2 regions of the Chromobacterium vaccinii genome follow, and region 1 is predicted to be linked to the other one. Evidence: riboswitches for the same ligand, from Rfam matches in the RefSeq annotation. Region 1 holds a riboswitch; the other holds the start of a gene.
What was found. Region 1 has a riboswitch for glycine ahead of BKX93_RS00285 (trimeric intracellular cation channel family protein). Riboswitches for the same ligand answer to the same signal wherever they lie in the genome.

Region 1 (8,556 bases):
AAGGCGCGTTTCACGCCGGCCGCCGCCGAGCTCTGGCATCAGGAGCTGCGCAAGATGTACCGCGACGGCACCTTGCGCGCGATCCTGCGCCGCTACTTGAGCGAAGCCAGCGCGGATCAAGTGCTGAAGCTGCCGCTGGAATGACATGGACGCAAAAAAGCCCGGCTCGAAAGCCGGGCTTTTTCATGGCCAGCCGGTATTACAGCGCCAGCTTGGCGATGGCCTCCTTGGCCATGTGAATGGAGGTGGCGCGCTTGTCCGGCCCCATGTTGACTGCTTCGGCGCGGATGATTTCCACATCGCTGACGCCCAGGAAGCCCAGCACTTTCACCAGATAGTCTTCCTGGAAATCCATCAGGCTGCCCTGCTCGCCGCTGTGCACGCCGCCGCGGGCGGACACCAGCACCACTTTCTTGTCCTTCACCAGGCCCACCGGGCCGGTTTCGGTGTACTTGAAGGTGCGGCCGGCGGCGAACACGCGGTCGATCCAGCTTCTCAGCTGCGTCGGGATGGAGAAGTTGTACATCGGGGCGCCGATGACCAGCACGTCCGCAGCCAGAAATTCCTCGATCAGCTGGTCGCTCAGCGCGGCCTCGCTGCGCTGGGTCGCGGTCCAATCGGATTCCGGCGCGAAGCGCGCGCCGACGATTTCGCCGGACAGGTGGGCGATCGGGTTGGCGGCCAGGTCGCGGTAGCTGGTTTCCACGTTGGCGTGGCGCTGGCGCAGGGTGTTGGCGACGACGGCGGACAGTTCGCGGGTGACGGAGTTGTCTGCCAAGATGCTGGAGTCGAGGTGAAGCAGTTTCATGGTCTGGATCCTTCGGGGTTCGATTGCGATGAGTGGATGATAGATATCCAGAACAATCAGGACTAGACTGTTAAAATCGGAAACATTGTTCCATCAGTGAGACAATCATGCAGGACCTGAACGATCTCCTGTACTTCGCCAAAGTCGTCGAGCACGGCGGCTTCATGGCCGCCGGACGCGCGCTGGGCATTCCCAAGTCCAAACTGTCCCGCCGCGTGGCCGAGCTGGAAACGAGGCTGGGCGTGCGCCTGCTGCAGCGGACCACGCGCCGGCTGTCGCTGACCGAGATCGGCGGCCAGTACTACCAGCACTGCCAGGCGATGCTGGCCGAGGCCGAGGCCGCCGACGAGGCGGTGCTGCACAGCAGCGCCGAGCCGCGCGGCCTGATCCGCGTCAGTTGCCCGGAGCTGCTGTCCAAGACCATGCTCAGCGCAGTATTGCCGCGCTTTCTGGCGCTCCACCCGCAGGTGCGGGTGATCCTCGACGCAACCAACCGCCGCGTCGACCTGATAGAAGAAGGCGTGGACGTGGCGATCCGGGTGCGCAACGTGATTGAGGACAGCGCCAGCCTGGTGGTGCGCCGGCTGGGCAGAAGCCGGGTGATCCTGGTGGCCAGCCCGGCCTTCCTGGAAAGCCACGGCGAGCCGAAAACGCCGGAACGGCTGGCCTCCCTGCCCGCGCTGGCCATGAGCCGGCCAGACGGCCGCGGCCAATGGGTGCTGCTGGACAATGTCGGCCAGAGCTACACCATCCACCTGGACGCGCCCAGACTGATGACCGACGACATGATCGTGCTGCTGGAAGCCGCCATCGCCGGCATCGGCGTCGCCGCGCTGCCCGCCAACGTTTGCCACCAGGCGCTGGCGGACGGACGGCTGCGGCACATCCTGCCGCAGTACGACTTTCCCTGGGGCATCCTGCACGCCGCCTTCCCCACCCGCCGCGGACTGTCGCCTGCGGTGCGCGCCTTCATCGACTTCGTCTCGGAACAGCTGATCAGCGAGGAAATGGCCGGCGACTGGCAGCGCGCGGACATCCGCCCGGCATGACAATTGCTTCACCCCCGGTTTCCCGCACCCGATAGTTGAAGACATGTTCACGCTGCGCCCGCTGGCCGAAACCGACTCCCTGGAACAACTGACCGAGCTGCTGCACCGCGCCTACGCCCAACTGGCCGCGATGGGCCTGCACTACACCGCGGTGGACCAAAGCGTGGCCGTGACCCGCCGTCGCATCGCCAGCGGCCACTGCCTGCTGGCATGGCGCGGGAATGAGCTGGCCGGCACCATCACGGTGCATCATCCGCAACCGGCCTCGCCCTGCCCGCAATTCCGCCAGCCGGACGGAGCGGTGCTGATGCAGTTCGGCGTCGATCCCGCCTGGCAAGGCTGCGGTCTAGGTTCGCAGCTGATGGATGCCGCAGAGGCCTGGGCCCGCAGCCAGTGCTATCTTCGCATCCGCCTGGACACCGCCCAGCCCGCCTCCCATCTGGTGGAACGCTACGGCAAGCGCGGCTACCGCGTCGAGGCGCCGCTGCAATGGCCGGACAAAGCCTACGCCAGCGTGGTGATGGTCAAGGAACTGGAAAAGGAACTGGAAGCGGCCGCCGCGACTCGAACCTCTGTTTGCGCTGCAACAAATTGATGGCTGCGCGCCACATATCGGCGCCAGACCATTCGCATTTATTGCATCGCAGCAGATAACGAGTACAGTGACGGCCATGGCTCGCGATGAGCCGTCGCGTCTTTTCCTACCGTTCAAGAACAAGGGGTTGCAATGTGGTCAACTGCTGCAGTTCAAGGCGGGAAGTTCCCGTTCCCTCAACCGTTGTTTGATTACTGGCTGGACGCCTGCCAGCGCGGAATCCTGTATTGGGACACGCTGTACCGCCGCGGCGAAGCCTACCTGGAGCACTGCGAAAGCGGCAAACCGCCGGTGCTGGTTTTCGACTACCGCATCATCATGGACGCCCGCGAGCTGCCCGATCCGGCCAACTACGCGCTGGCGGCGATCCAGCCGCCGTCTAACTGCCCGCCCACCGATCCCGCCAAACGCCCCTTCGTCGTCATCGACCCCCGCGCCGGCCATGGGCCGGGCATCGGCGGCTTCAAGATGGACAGCGAGATCGGCATCGCGCTGCAACAGGGCCATCCCTGCTATTTCGTGATGTTCTTCCCCCAGCCGGTGCCGGGCCAGACCATAGAAAGCGTGGCCAAGGCCGAAGGACACTTCCTCAAGCGCGTCAACGAGCTGCACCCGGACAGCGACGGCAAGCCCTTCGTGATCGGCAACTGCCAGGGCGGCTGGGCGTTGGCGATGCTGGCGTCGGTGGCGCCGGAGCTGGTCGGCCCCATCCTGCTGGCCGGCTCGCCGCTGTCGTACTGGGCCGGCGTGCGCGGCAAGAATCCGATGCGCTATGCCGGCGGCCTGAACGGCGGCACCTGGACCGCGTCGCTGGCCGGCGATCTGGGCAATGGCCATTTCGACGGCGCCCACCTGGTCGAGAACTTCGAGAAGCTGGATCCGGCCAACACCCTGTGGAAAAAGTCCTACAACCTGTACGCCAAGATCGACACCGAGCCGCAGCGCTATCTGGACTTCGAGCGCTGGTGGGGCGGCCATTACCTGCTGAACAAGGCGGAAATGGAGTGGATCACCCAGAAGCTGTTCGTCGGCAACGAGCTGGTCCACGGCAAGATCACCAGCCATGACGGCAAGGCCCGGGTGGACATGCGCAACATCCGCTCGCCCATCATGGTGTTCTCGTCCTGGGGCGACAACATCACCCCGCCGCAACAGGCGCTGAACTGGATCGCCGATCTCTACGACAACGCCGAGGACATCCGCAACAACGAACAGACCATCGTCTACTGCCTGCACAACAAGGTGGGCCACCTCGGCATCTTCGTGTCCGCCGGCGTCGCCAACAAGGAACACAGCGAATTCGCCAGCGCGCTGGACCTGATCGACGTGCTGGCCCCCGGGCTGTACGAGGCCGTCATCGAGGACATCGCGCCGGACGCGCCGGGCCAGGAGTACATCGAGGGCCGCTACATCATCCGTTTCGAGGCCCGCGACGTATCCGACATCCTGGCGCTGGACGACGGCCGCGACGACGAGCGCGCTTTCGAAGTGGTGAAGCGGGTATCCGAGATCAACCAGGGCCTGTACGACCGCTACGTCTCGCCTACGCTGCGCGCCGCCAGCAACGAGGCTGGCGCCCGCCTGCTGCGCGAGCTGCACCCGGCCCGGCTGGAACGGACGCTGGTCTCGCCGAAAAACCCGTGGCTGTGGTGGCTGCCGGACCTGGCCGACAAGGTGCGCGCGCAGCGCCGGCCGTTAGCGGCCGACAATCCGCTGTGGCTGTGGCAGGAACAGGTGTCCGGCTTCATCGTCCAGTCGCTCGACCATTACCGCGATCTGCGCGACGCCGCGCAGGAGCAGCTGTTCCGCGCGATCTACGAATCGCCGCAGCTGGCCACCCTGGTCGGCGTCGCGCCGGCCGGCGAGCCGCGCAGCCAGGCGCTGACCTGGGAAAGCCGCGAACTGGCCCGCCTGAAGCGCGAAGCGCTGGACCCCAGCTTCGAGCAAGGCACGCTGGCAGACGGCTTCGTGCGGCTGCTGCTCTACGTCAGCATCGGCATAGGCGTGGTGGACGAACGGCCCTTCAACGCCATCCGCCGGGTGATGCGCGACGTGCGCCACGAATACCCGCTGACGCTGATGCAATTGAAGGACATCGTCCGCCACCAGGTGGCGCTGGTGCGGCTGGACGCGCCGCGCGCGCTGCGCGGCCTGCCCCTGCTGCTGCCGGATGCCCGCCGCCGCCATCAAGCCTGGCTGTTGGCCCGCGATCTGCTGGCGCTGAACGGTCCCATCCCGGCCGAGCACCAGGAGCGGCTGGACCTGGCGGCCAAGACGCTGGAACTCGACGCCGCCGCCGCGCTCCGCGCCGCCTCTTCCTCAAAGAGGACTGAAGCGGAGACTGCGGCCGATTCGCCGGTCCTTGCCGAGACCGCCCCCGCCGTTTATCCCTCCGCGGCCAAACCCGTCGCCGGCACAGCCGTTTCTGCGAAGGCAGCGACAAGCAAACCCGCCCCGGCGAAACCCGTGCCAGTTGCCAAGCCATCGGCGAAAACCGTCAAACCGGCAGCAAGCAAACCGGCCACAGCGAAGCCCTCGCCGGCAGCCAAAACGCTTGGAAAAACCGCCAAGCCCGCGGCGCCGAAGCCAACGCCGGACCAAAGCAAGCCGATAGCCAAGCCTGCCGCGCGGACAAGCGCTGCGGGAAAGCCTACTGGCAAGGCCAACGGCCAGGCGCCAGGCGCGTCTCCGGCCGCTTCCGCGCCCGGCAAGCGAGGCAAGGCGTAAGCCATGCGCGGGAACCGGGGCGACTCGGTTCCCGCATTGACTATTGCAATAGCGAAAGCTAATATTCCGGTTCTGCGGGAGAGAGGGGCAATGCCCCCGCCGAAGACGCAAGCTCCCATAATCGCTCAGGCAAACGTACCGCAGCGCAGTATAGATTCAAGCCGATTGGAGAGAGGCCGCCGCGCGCGGCCCACCGAAGGGGCAAGCGGCCAAAGGCCGCGCAACTCTCAGGTAAAAGGACAAGGGGAGAGGCTGTTACCCAACCCGGAAACCGTCCAGGAGTTTGCCTTGTCCGCTCATCCATGCCTCGGCGCGAGCCTTTCGCGCCTCATTTCCGTTTTCCGCCATCCGCGCGCCATCGCTCCGGCTGGCGTTCCATCGTTCCACCCCCATAAGATTTCATCATGCTGACCCTGATCTACCTGATCGCCATCACCGCGGAAGCGATGACCGGCGCGCTGGCGGCCGGCCGCCGCCACATGGACATTTTCGGCGTAGCCGTCATCGCCTTCCTCACCGCGCTGGGCGGCGGCACCGTGCGCGACATCGTGCTGGGCCGCTATCCGATAGGCTGGACCCAGCATCCGGAATACGTGCTGCTGGTGGTGGCCGGCGGCCTGGCCGCGGTCCTGGTCGCCCGCTACATGCGCCATCTGAACCGCCTGTTCCTGATCCTGGACGCGCTGGGCCTGGTGGCGTTCACCATCATAGGCTGCGACGTGGCGCTGGGCATGGGCTACCACCCGGTCATCATCGTGATGGCAGGGATGATCACCGGCATCGCCGGCGGCATCCTGCGCGACGTGCTATGCAACCGCGTGCCCATCGTGTTCCGCCGCGAGCTGTACGCCAGCGTGTCGCTACTGGTGGCCATCCTGTACCTGGGCCTCAACCATCTGGCCATGCCCCACGACTGGAACGTGATCGCCAGCTTCGCCTTCGGCCTGGCGCTGCGCCTGGTCGCGCTGTGGCGCGAATGGCAGCTGCCGGTGTTCGCCTACAGGCACGACCACCACTGATCCCCAAGACAAACACCCCGCCCTGGCGGGGTGTTTCGCATTCCGGGCACCCGCGCCGCGCCGCCGCAAGCTCCAGACCCGGCGTGCCCTGCGCCCCGCGCGCAAATGACAATGGATATTTGACACACGCCAGCCACCCAATGTAAATAATAGGCCCCTGATATCCCGCCGCTGACCAGCCGACATCACCATGCACATTTCCGGTCCCGCCTTTCGCCGCCTTATCCTGCGCCTGCCGCTGGCCATCCCCGCGCTCTTGATCTGCTATCTGCTCGCCGCGCTGGCGCTGGGACTGCTGCCCAGCAACCGCGGCTGGGCTCCGCCCGCGAACGGCATACCCATCTACCTGGACAGCAACGGCGTGCACACCAGCGTGATCATGCCGGTCAAGACCGATGCGCAGGACTGGACCGCCGCCTTTCCTCCGGAACACATCCGCCGCCCAGACCTGTACGCGCGCTCGCCCTACATCTCCATCGGCTGGGGCAGCAAGGTATTCTTCCTGACCATACAAAACTGGGAAGACCTTAGCGCCGGCAAGGCATTGGCCGCGCTGGCGTTCGACCAAAGCGTGCTGCACGTGGAATACCTGCCCCAGCCCAAGGAGGGGAAGGACACCCGGCGCATCCTGATCAGCCCGGAACAATACCGCCGGCTGGCGGACTTCATCCGCCAAAGCGCGCCGCTCGACGCCCACGGCCGGACCTTGCAGGAAACCGGACACCATTACGGCGACAACGACGCCTTCTACGCCGCCCATGGCCGCTACAACCCCATCGTCACCTGCAACCAATGGACGCGCGACGCGCTGGCCGAGGCCGGCGTGCGCACCGCGCTGTGGTCCCCTTTTGTCCAGCCGCTGTTCTGGCAACTGGAAAAGTGATCGCCTCTCTTACTTGAGCAGCGCGCGCAAGGCCTTGACCACCGCCGAATCAGGCTTGGGGCCGATATCCTCGGTGGAAGCGGCGATCCGGCCCTGCCGGTCCGTCACCACGATGCGGGTGGAGTGGTTGATCTCGCCGCTATCCAGCCGCCGATAGCGTATGCCCAGCGCGGCCGCCACGCCGCGGGTGTCTTCGTCGGACTTACCCACCGCCAATAGCCAGTTCCGCGCCGGGATCCCATGCTCGCCGGCGAGGTGCGCCAGGCTTGCCGGCGTGTCGCCCCCCGGATTCAGGCTCACCATCAGCACCGTCGCCCGATCCCGCTCCCGGGCCGGCAGCGCGGCGATGATGGATTTCACGCCCCCCATCACGATCGGACAAGCCAGTTTGCAATCGCCGTAGAACATGGTGATCAGCGCCGGCTTGCCGGACAGATCCGAGAACTGCAGCGCATCGCCGCGCTGCGTGGTCAGCGGCGCGTCCAGCCGGTACAGCGAGTCGCCCGGCAGATCATTCCCCGCCCAGGCCCCGCTCGACGCCAGCGCCAGCAAACATGCGGCCAGGCCGCTTTTCCATCCCCTCATGACTTTTCCTCCGGTTCATCCCTGGCGCAGCGAAAGCCCACCGTGCCCACGGTGTCGGCGGCGTTCAGCGCCGCCAGCATCGCGATGCGCATCAGGATCGCGTAGTTTTCCCGGTCGCCCAGCGACAAGGCCGCCGCGCCGCAGGTGGCCAGTGTGCGCTGCTCCCCCTGGGAGCGGCTGTCGCTGGTGACGAACAGGCCGTTGAAATCCTCCACCCACTCGTAGATGGAGCCATGCAAGTCGCTGACGCCCCAGACATTGGGCTCCCGCCCCACCGGCGCCAGCAGCCGTCCAGTCGGCTGCGCGTACCATTGCAGAATGCGCGCCCGCCACTGCGGATCATCCCGGGCGTCGCGGCGCCCGGCATCGGCCGCCGCCGCCATCTCCCACTCGTGCCACGTCGGCAGCCGCGCGCCTTCGCTGCGGCAATAGGCGCGCGCCGCATGCCAGCTGACACGAGTGACCGGCGCATCCGCCGGCAGATCGCCAAAATCGTCCGCGGCGCGCCAGTCGGCGAGATATCCCGCCCCGGCATACAGGGCGGGAACCACCCCGCGCCGCCACTCAGGATGCACCTGCGCAAAGCGCAGGAACTCGCCGTTGGTGACGGGCCTCGCCCTCAGCCGGTATGGCTTGACCGCTACGGTCGCGCCATCCGGAGACAAGGCGCTGCGAAAAGCCCCGCCGGATACCGCCGCATAGTCGGCTGCCGGCGCCGTCTGGCACGCCAAGAGCCCGCAACACGCCAGCGCGAGCGCCAGGCGCGCGCTCATTGCCGCTGTGCCCGCAGCGTCTTCACCTCGTCCACCGTGACCACGGGCTTGCCATGGTTGAATTGCGCGCTGACATAGTTGAGCACGTCGGCCACCTCCTGGTCCGACAAGTCCAGC
Region 2 (8,556 bases), 1.7 Mb from region 1:
CAGCACGTAAGGCAGCGGGAACAGGCCCTGCTCGCGGCTGTACGGGCGGTTCCAGTCGCCGGCGATGTCGGCCTTGCTGTGCGGCGCGTTGCAGAGCGGATTGTTGTCCGCCGGCCATGCGCCGCTTTGCACCTGGTCGATTTCGGCGCGAATGGAAGCCATCGCCGCGATGAAGCGGTCCAGCTCGGCCTTGGGCTCGGATTCGGTCGGCTCTATCATCAGCGTGCCCGGCACCGGGAAACTCATGGTCGGCGCGTGGAAACCGTAGTCCATCAGGCGCTTGGCCACGTCCACCTCGGTCACCCCGGAAGCGGCCTTCAGCGGGCGCAGGTCGATGATGCACTCATGGGCGACGCGGCCGTTGGCGCCGGTGTACAGCACCGGGAAGTGCTCGGCCAGGCGGGTGGCCAGGTAGTTGGCCGACAGCAGCGCGTTTTCCGTCGCCTGTTTCATGCCCTCGGCGCCCATCATCGCGATGTACATATAGGAGATGGGCAGAATCGAGGCCGAGCCGAACGGCGCGGCCGACACCGCGGTCTGTCCTTCCACCGCGCCCGGCACCGGCGCCACCACGTGGTTGGCGATGAACGGCGCCAGGTGGGCCTTGAGGCCGATCGGGCCCATGCCCGGCCCGCCGCCGCCGTGCGGGATGCAGAAGGTCTTGTGCAAATTCATGTGCGACACGTCGGCGCCGATGTCGGCCGGGCGGGTCAGCCCCACCTGGGCGTTCAGGTTGGCGCCGTCCATGTAGACCTGGCCGCCGTGGGCGTGGACGATCTCGCAGATCTGTTTGATGCCCTGCTCGAACACGCCGTGGGTGGACGGATAGGTGATCATCAGCGCGGCCAGATTGGCGGCGTGCTGCTCGGCCTTGGCCTTCAGATCGGCCACGTCGACGTTGCCGGCATCGTCGCACTTCACCACCACCACCTGCATATTCATCATCTGCGCGGTGGCCGGGTTGGTGCCGTGCGCCGATTGCGGAATCAGGCAGATGTCGCGGTGGCCCTCGCCGCGCGACTCATGGTAGCGGCTGATGGCCAACAGGCCGGCGTATTCGCCCTGGGCGCCGGAGTTGGGCTGCATCGAGATCGCGTCGAAGCCGGTGATCGCCTTCAACTGCGTCTGCAGGCCTTCGATCAGCTGCAGATAGCCCACCGTCTGCTCGCGCGGCGCGAACGGGTGCATATTGGCGAATTCCGGCCAGGTGATCGGGATCATCTCGCTGGTGGCGTTCAGCTTCATGGTGCAGCTGCCCAGCGAGATCATCGAGTGGTTCATCGCCAGGTCGCGGTTTTCCAGCTTTTTCATATAGCGCAGCATCTCGTGCTCGCTATGGTGGGTGTTGAACACCGGGTGGGTCAGGATGGCCGACTCGCGCTTGAGCGCGGCCGGGATCGCGTCCTGGACGACAGCGTCCAAGGCGGCGAGGTCAGCCGGCTTGCCGGTGAACAGCTCGATCAGCTTGGCCAGGTCCGCCTCGGTGGCAGCTTCGTGGAAGGCCACGCCCAGCACGGTCTTGCCCACGCGGCGCAGGTTGTAGCCGGCGGCCAGCGCGGCGGCGTAGATGGCGTCGGCCTTGGACGCGTCCACCTGCACGGTGTCGAAGAAGCGGTCGAACGCCAGCTTGCCGCCGGCCTCTTTCACCGCGTGGGCGAAGATGGCGGCCAGGCGGTGGATGCGGGCGGCGATGCGCTGCACGCCTTCCGCGCCGTGGTAAACGGCGTACAGGCCGGCGATATTGGCCAGCAGCACCTGGCTGGTGCAGATGTTGGAGTTGGCCTTCTCGCGGCGGATGTGCTGCTCGCGGGTCTGCAGCGCCATGCGCAGCGCGGTCTTGCCCTTGGCGTCGATGGACACGCCGATGATGCGGCCCGGCGCCGAGCGCTTCATCTCATCCTTGAACGCGAAGTAAGCCGCGTGCGGGCCGCCGAAGCCCATCGGCACGCCGAAGCGCTGGGTGTTGCCCAGGGCGATGTCGGCCCCCATCTCTGCCGGCGACTTCAGCGCCACCAGCGCCATCACGTCGGCGGCGACGGCTACCACGCCGCCCTTGGCCTTGATGGCCGCGATGTGCGGGGTCAGGTCGATCAGATCGCCGGCTTCGCCCGGATACTGGAACAGCGCGCCGAAGTAATCGCCGTTGCCGGCCTCTTCCGGATGGCCTTGCACCAGCTCGAAACCGAAGTACTTGGCGCGGGTCTTCATCACGTCCAGCGTCTGCGGCAGCACGCGGCTGTCGACGAAGAAGCTGGCGGACTTGGACTTGGACACGCGCTTGGCCATCGCCATCGCCTCGGCGGCGGCGGTGGCCTCGTCCAGCAGCGAAGCGTTGGCCATTTCCAGGCCGGTCAGGTCTATCACCATCTGCTGGAAGTTCAGCAGCGCCTCCAGCCGGCCCTGGGCGATCTCGGCCTGGTACGGGGTATATGCGGTGTACCAGCCGGGGTTTTCCAGCACATTGCGCAGGATGACGGTGGGCGTCAGCACCGGGTAGTAGCCCAGGCCGATGAAGGACTTGTTGACCACGTTCTTGGACGCTACCGCCTTCAGCGCGGCCAGCGCCTCGGCTTCCGGCTGCGGCGAGGGCAGATCCAGGCGGCGGTTCAGGCGGATGTCGGCAGGCAGGGTCTGGTCGACCAGCGCGTCGATGGACGGCACGCCGACAGCGGCCAGCATCTCGGCGCGCTCGGCGTCGGACGGGCCAATGTGGCGGGCGATGAATTCGTGGCGATTGAAGAGTTCGGAGAGCGGCATGCTTGGGACTTCCTTCGTTGCGGCGGCCTGCGCGAGGCCGCGCCGGGAAAAACAACGCCCCGGCGTCTTGCGACGGCGGGGCGGTCAGGCTATCAGGCGCCGATTTCCTTGGCGTAGGCGGCGGCGTCCATCAGGCCGTCCAGATCCGCGGCGTTGGCCGGCTTGATCTTGAAGAACCAGCCGTCGCCGTACGGGTCGGAGTTGGCCAGTTCCGGCTCGCCTTCCAGCTCCTCGTTGACGGCGAGCACTTCGCCGGCGATCGGACAGTAGACGTCGGAAGCGGCCTTCACCGACTCCACCACGCCGGCCTGCTCATCCTTGGCCAGATTCGCGCCGGCTTTCGGCAGCTCGACGAAGACGATGTCGCCCAGCAATTCCTGCGCGTGCGCGGTGATGCCCACGGTGACGTAACCGTCGGCTTCCAGGCGCAGCCACTCGTGGCTGTCGACGTATTTCAGTTCGGCGGGAATGTTGCTCATCTTGAAGTTCTCCAGCTTAAGATCAGATCAATGGTGACGGCAGTCGCCTTGAGGCGCTGCCCGATTATTCGAAAACTTTCTTGCCGTTGCGCACGAAGGGCATCTTCACCACGCGCACATCGGTCAGCGTGCCGCGCAGGTCCACCTGGGCGCCGGCGCCGGTGGCGGCCGGCACGCGGGCGATGGCGATCGAGTGCTTGAGCGTCGGCGAGAAGGTGCCGCTGGTGATCACGCCTTCGCCCACGCCGTCCACCACCACCTTCAGTCCCTCGCGCAACACGCCGCGGCCTTCCAGCACCAGGCCCACCTGCTTCATCTTCACGCCGGCGGCTTTTTGCGCTTCCAGCGCCTCGCGGCCGTTGAACTTGCGCTCGGCCGGCTCCCAGGCGATGGTCCAGCCCATGCCGGCTTCCAGCGGCGACACGGTCTCATCCATATCGTGGCCGTACAGATTCATGCCGGCCTCCAGGCGCAGCGTGTCGCGCGCGCCCAGGCCGATCGGCGACACGCCGGCGGCTTGCAGTTGATTGAAGAAAGCGATGGCCTGGTCGGCCGGAACCATGATTTCCAGGCCGTCTTCGCCGGTGTAGCCGGTGCGGGCGTAGAACCATTCGTCCTGCGGCAGGCCCTGGAACACTTTCAGCGCGCGGATGGCGTCGGCCAGTTCCGGCTTCACAGCGCAGACTTTGTCTATGGCCTGGGGGCCCTGCACCGCCAGCATCGCCAGATCGCGGCGCACCTTGAGCGCCACGTCGAAGCCGGCCTTCTGGCTTTCCATCCAGGCCAGGTCTTTCTCGGTGGTGCCGGCGTTGACCACCATGCGGTAGCCGTAAGCAGTGAGATAGACGATCAGGTCGTCGACGACGGTGCCTTCCGGGGTCAGCATGCCGGAATACAGGGCCTTGCCCTCGAAGCCGAGCTTGGAGACGTCGTTGGCGATCAGTTTTTGCAGCCAGGCTTTGGCGTCGGAGCCGGTGATGTCGACCACCGTCATGTGGGAGACGTCGAACATGCCGGCGTCCGTGCGGACGATTTCGTGCTCTTTCAGCTGGGAACCGTAATGGATGGGCATTTCCCAACCGGCGAAATCGACCATCTTGGCGCCGGCGGCGAGGTGGGCTTGATACAGCGGAGTACGTTTCGGGGCCGTCATGGCGCGGTTCCTTCGAGCAAAGTGTGGATATCCTCTATCAACCACACCCCTCTGTCCCTGCACCTGAGATTTTCCGGCCGGATAAGCCGTTAGCCCCTTCGGTGGACGCCGCGCGGGCGCCGCTCTCCAGATTGCGCGAACCGGCTGCCGCCGGCCCGATGATACAGTCCTTTTGCCTGAGCGATTGCGGGTGCGCTTGCGCCTTCGGCGGCGGCCGAAAAGCCGCTCTCTCCTGTATGACCCGGCGATTATGGTGTCAATATCCGGGGCTTGGCAAGCCAATATTATTTCTATATCAAACAGTCTGAATAAATGTTTTTCAAGGAAAAAAACCGCTCATTTTCATACATCAAAATGGTTCGAAAACGAAAAAGCGCAGGCTGTCGCGCTGCGCTTTTTCACTGATCGGCACGCCGGTCAATCTGCGGCAAACCGCTCCTTCAACTGCCAGACATAGATGGGCAGGCCCATCAGCAACAGCAGCATGCCCCACATCACAATGTCGGCGCCGGAGCCGTACAGCGCCCACAGCGAGTAGACGAAGCCGATGCCGGCGAAGAAGCCGGGGGCGACGTAATCCTTGGGCGCGAACTCCTTGCCGCGCATCAGCATGATGGCGATCAGCGCCATCGAACAGAACGCATACGGCAGCAGCGTGGTGGCGGTGGCCAGCAGGATGATGAATTCGAAGATCTTCACCCCGCTGTCGCCGCCGGCGTACTTCATCGCCATCAGGATGGTGACCAGCGCGCTGGACAGCACCAGGCCGAAGATGGGCACGCCTGCCGCGTTGCGCTGGTCGAAGCGGCGGGGAAACAGGCCATCCTTGGCCGCGGCCGCCGGCACGTGCGCCTGCATCAGGCTCCAGCCGTTGAGCGCGCCGAAGCAGGACACCACTGCGCCGAAGCCCACCAGCCAGTAGCCCCAGTCGCCCCACATCAGCTTGGCCGCGTCGGCGAACGGCGCCTGCGAGGCGGCCAGCACATCGGCCGGCATCAGGCCCATCAGCGACACCGTGGACAGGATGTAGAGCACGGTGGCCAGCAGGGTGCCGATCACGGTGGCGCGCGGAATGGTCTTCTCCGGCTCCACCACGTCGCCGGCCGGCACCGACGCCGACTCCAGGCCGAGGAAGGCCCACAATGTCAGCGCCATGGTGGCGGACAACGAGGACAGCAAGGGCTTGTTGTGCGGGTTGAATGCGAGATTATCCGGCTGGAAATGGAAGAAACCGATGAAGGTAACCGCAGCCAGCGGCAGCAGCTTCAGCAGCGTGGTCACCACCGCCACAACGCCGGAGCTGCGCGCGCCGCGGCTGTTGATCCAGGTGACGATCCAGATCAGGCCGATGGCGACCGCGCCGGCCAGCGGCTCGTTGTGCCCCAATGCTGGGAAAAACACCTGCATATAGCTGGTGGCCGCCACCGCCAGCGCGGCGTTGCCGGCCCATAGCGCGATCCAGTAGCCCCAGGCGATCCAGAAGCCGGCGAAATCGCCGAAGCCCGCGTGGATGTAGGCGTACGGCCCGCCTTCGCGCGGCAGGATGGCGGACAGGCGGGCGAACACCAGCGCCAGGCAGATGGCGCCGCAGGAGGTCAGCAGCCAGCCCAACATCGACACGCCGCCGAACGGCGCCAACGAGGCCGGCAGCAGGAAAACGCCGGAGCCTATCATATTGCCCACCACCAGGGCGGTGCACATCCAGACTCCGAGCGAGCCCTTCTTTTGAGTGGAACTGTTTTCGTTCAAACCTGACTCTCCGTGGGAACGAAAGCATCGCGCGCCGGGGTAGTCACACCCGGCGTCAGACATGCGGAAAAGGTCAAAACCGCATCGGCAGGCCTATGGCCATGGCTTCAAGATAGCCGAAGCTGGAACGCTCGGCTGCGCCGCAGCCGGGTGCGGCCTGCCGCCGCGCCAAAAAAAGGGCGCATTAAAACACAGTTTTGACGTAAAAACATGTCGCATTGACGATTTTTTCAACAAAAACCGTTAGCAGACAGATGCTTATGCCATTCAAATGAAAAGTCGTCAGAAATGAGGGAGTTGCAAGGGACCGGCCGGCACGCGGCTCAATGACCAATTCGCCACCGCCCAGCGCCACAGCTCGTCCAGGCTCTCGCAACCCGCCGGCGGGCAATGGCCCAGCAGCTCAAGCGCCGCGCTCAGCTGCCGCGCGGCGTCGCGGGCCGATATCGCCGGCGCCAGCGTCTGCTTGGACAATTTCTCGCCGGCTGCGTTGGTCAGCACCGGCAGGTGGCAATAACCGGGCGCGGGCCGGCCAAGCGCGTCGTAAACCGCCAGCTGGCGCGGTGTGGACACCAGCAGATCGGCGCCGCGGACGATGTCGGTGACGCCCTGATCGGCATCGTCCACCACCACCGCGAGCTGATAAGCCCAGAAGCCGTCGGCGCGCAGCAGCACGAAGTCGCCGATGTCGCGCGCCAAGTCCTGCCGGTACCCGCCCTGCAGCCTGTCCTCCACCCCCCGCTCCCCCTCGGCTACGGCCAAGCGCCAGGCCCGGCCCGCGCGGCCATCGGGACAGCCCTGCCGGCAGGTGCCCGGATAAACGTAGCCATCCAAGCCGCGCCGGGCGTGCGCGGCGATCTCCTTGCGGGTGCAGCAGCAGGCGTAGGCATGGCCGGAGGCGGCCAACTGCTCCAGCGCGGCCCGGTACAAATCATGACGGCGGCTCTGGTAGACCACCTCCCTGTCCCATTCAAAGCCGAAAGCTTCCAGCGTGCGCAGGATGTCGTCGGCCGCGCCCGGCACCTCGCGCGGCGGATCCAGGTCCTCCATGCGCAGCAGCCACTGGCCGCCGCGGCTGCGCGCTTCCAGGTAGCTGCCGACGGCGGTGCTGAGCGAGCCCGCGTGCAGCAGGCCTGTTGGACTGGGGGCGAAACGGCCCCGATAGATTACATTGGACATCATGAGGGATTTGCCGGAGCGTCAGAAAGGAAATTTATCGCTAAAATAACGATTATCCCGAATCACGATCCAGTCTTAAACTGAGGGTACGCGAATGACGTACGTTGTAACCGATGCCTGTATCAAATGCAAATACACCGACTGCGTGGAAGTCTGCCCGGTCGACTGCTTCCGCGAAGGTCCCAACTTCCTGGCGATAGACCCGGACGAATGCATAGACTGCTCGCTGTGCGTGCCCGAATGTCCCGTCAATGCCATTTACGCGGAGGACGACGTGCCCAAGGGCCAGGAAGGGTTCATCGCGCTCAACGCGGAACTGGCCAAGAACTGGCCGAGCATCGTCGAGCGCATCGATCCGCTGCCCGACCACGCGGACTGGGCCGACGTGAAGGACAAGCTGCCCCACCTGGAGCGCTAGCCAGCTTCCCGGTCAAAACCAGAGGCGGCCTTCCGGCCGCCTTGTTCATTACGGGCCTGTTCGCCGGTTCAGATGAACAAATCGATATCGCCGGTCCTGGCGCCCTCGTTCTGATCCACGATGCGGCCGCGGTACGGTTGCTCTTGCTTGATCGCCGTGCTGGTGCGCTTCAGCTTCTTGATCAGCACCTTGCCCGTCTCCGTGAAGAAATACACCTTGCGCGCGCACTCGCCCAGCAAATCCTCGGCCAGAACGGGAATCTGCTCGTTGGCTAGATAGCTGCGGATGAAATTGCTGTTGCGCTCCCCCACCCGGACTACCGTCATGCCATCCAGCACATTGCCAGCTCCGAAGATCTTGGCCTCCAGCCGGTTGCGCATCGCGCCCAGCTTCTGCATGTCGGTGATCAGCAACTCCATCGCGTTGACGCCGAACCGGGCGGCGGACGCGCCTGACCCCAGGTCCAGCGAGCCCTCGGGCAACAGGAAGTGATTCATGCCGGCCACGCCGGAAATGCGGTCGCTCAGGCATACCGACACGCAGGAGCCCAGCAGCGTCATCAGGAGCCTGGGCTGGTTGGTGGCGTGGAACTCGCCGGGAAACACCTTGACCGCCATGATCTGGAAGTGCTTGTCGTAGTACTGATGGCTGTTGCTGTTCATCGCATCGGCATGACTCATGTAATCGCCCTTTCGGCTTGGCCCTGCAGGCAGCAAACCACCGTTTCCGCCAGTTTGCTCAATGGCAGGACATGCATCACCGCGCCGATTTTGAACGCCTCCCGCGGCATGCCGTACACCACGCAGCTGGCCTCGTCCTGG

Region 2: it holds a riboswitch for glycine, as region 1 does, so the genes downstream of both, gcvT (glycine cleavage system aminomethyltransferase GcvT) here and BKX93_RS00285 (trimeric intracellular cation channel family protein) in region 1, are expected to answer to the same signal.

Annotation. Positions count from the first base shown of each region.
Region 1 is NZ_CP017707.1:63,471-72,026, reverse strand. It holds gene BKX93_RS00310 (substrate-binding periplasmic protein) at 1-144, shown strand, start outside; gene BKX93_RS00305 (FMN-dependent NADH-azoreductase) at 200-808, opposite strand; gene BKX93_RS00300 (LysR substrate-binding domain-containing protein) at 916-1,857, shown strand; gene BKX93_RS00295 (GNAT family N-acetyltransferase) at 1,901-2,452, shown strand; gene BKX93_RS00290 (DUF3141 domain-containing protein) at 2,636-5,179, shown strand; glycine riboswitch at 5,245-5,330, shown strand; glycine riboswitch at 5,335-5,432, shown strand; gene BKX93_RS00285 (trimeric intracellular cation channel family protein) at 5,584-6,198, shown strand; gene BKX93_RS00280 (TIGR02117 family protein) at 6,389-7,081, shown strand; gene BKX93_RS00275 (SCO family protein) at 7,091-7,666, opposite strand; gene BKX93_RS00270 (formylglycine-generating enzyme family protein) at 7,663-8,439, opposite strand; gene nirK (copper-containing nitrite reductase) at 8,436-8,556, opposite strand, start outside.
Region 2 is NZ_CP017707.1:1,715,105-1,723,660, forward strand. It holds gene gcvP (aminomethyl-transferring glycine dehydrogenase) at 1-2,757, opposite strand, end outside; gene gcvH (glycine cleavage system protein GcvH) at 2,850-3,236, opposite strand; gene gcvT (glycine cleavage system aminomethyltransferase GcvT) at 3,301-4,389, opposite strand; glycine riboswitch at 4,431-4,529, opposite strand; glycine riboswitch at 4,544-4,634, opposite strand; gene BKX93_RS07905 (amino acid permease) at 4,807-6,090, opposite strand; gene gluQRS (tRNA glutamyl-Q(34) synthetase GluQRS) at 6,421-7,305, opposite strand; gene fdxA (ferredoxin FdxA) at 7,412-7,735, shown strand; gene cheD (chemoreceptor glutamine deamidase CheD) at 7,804-8,415, opposite strand; gene BKX93_RS07925 (protein-glutamate methylesterase/protein-glutamine glutaminase) at 8,412-8,556, opposite strand, start outside.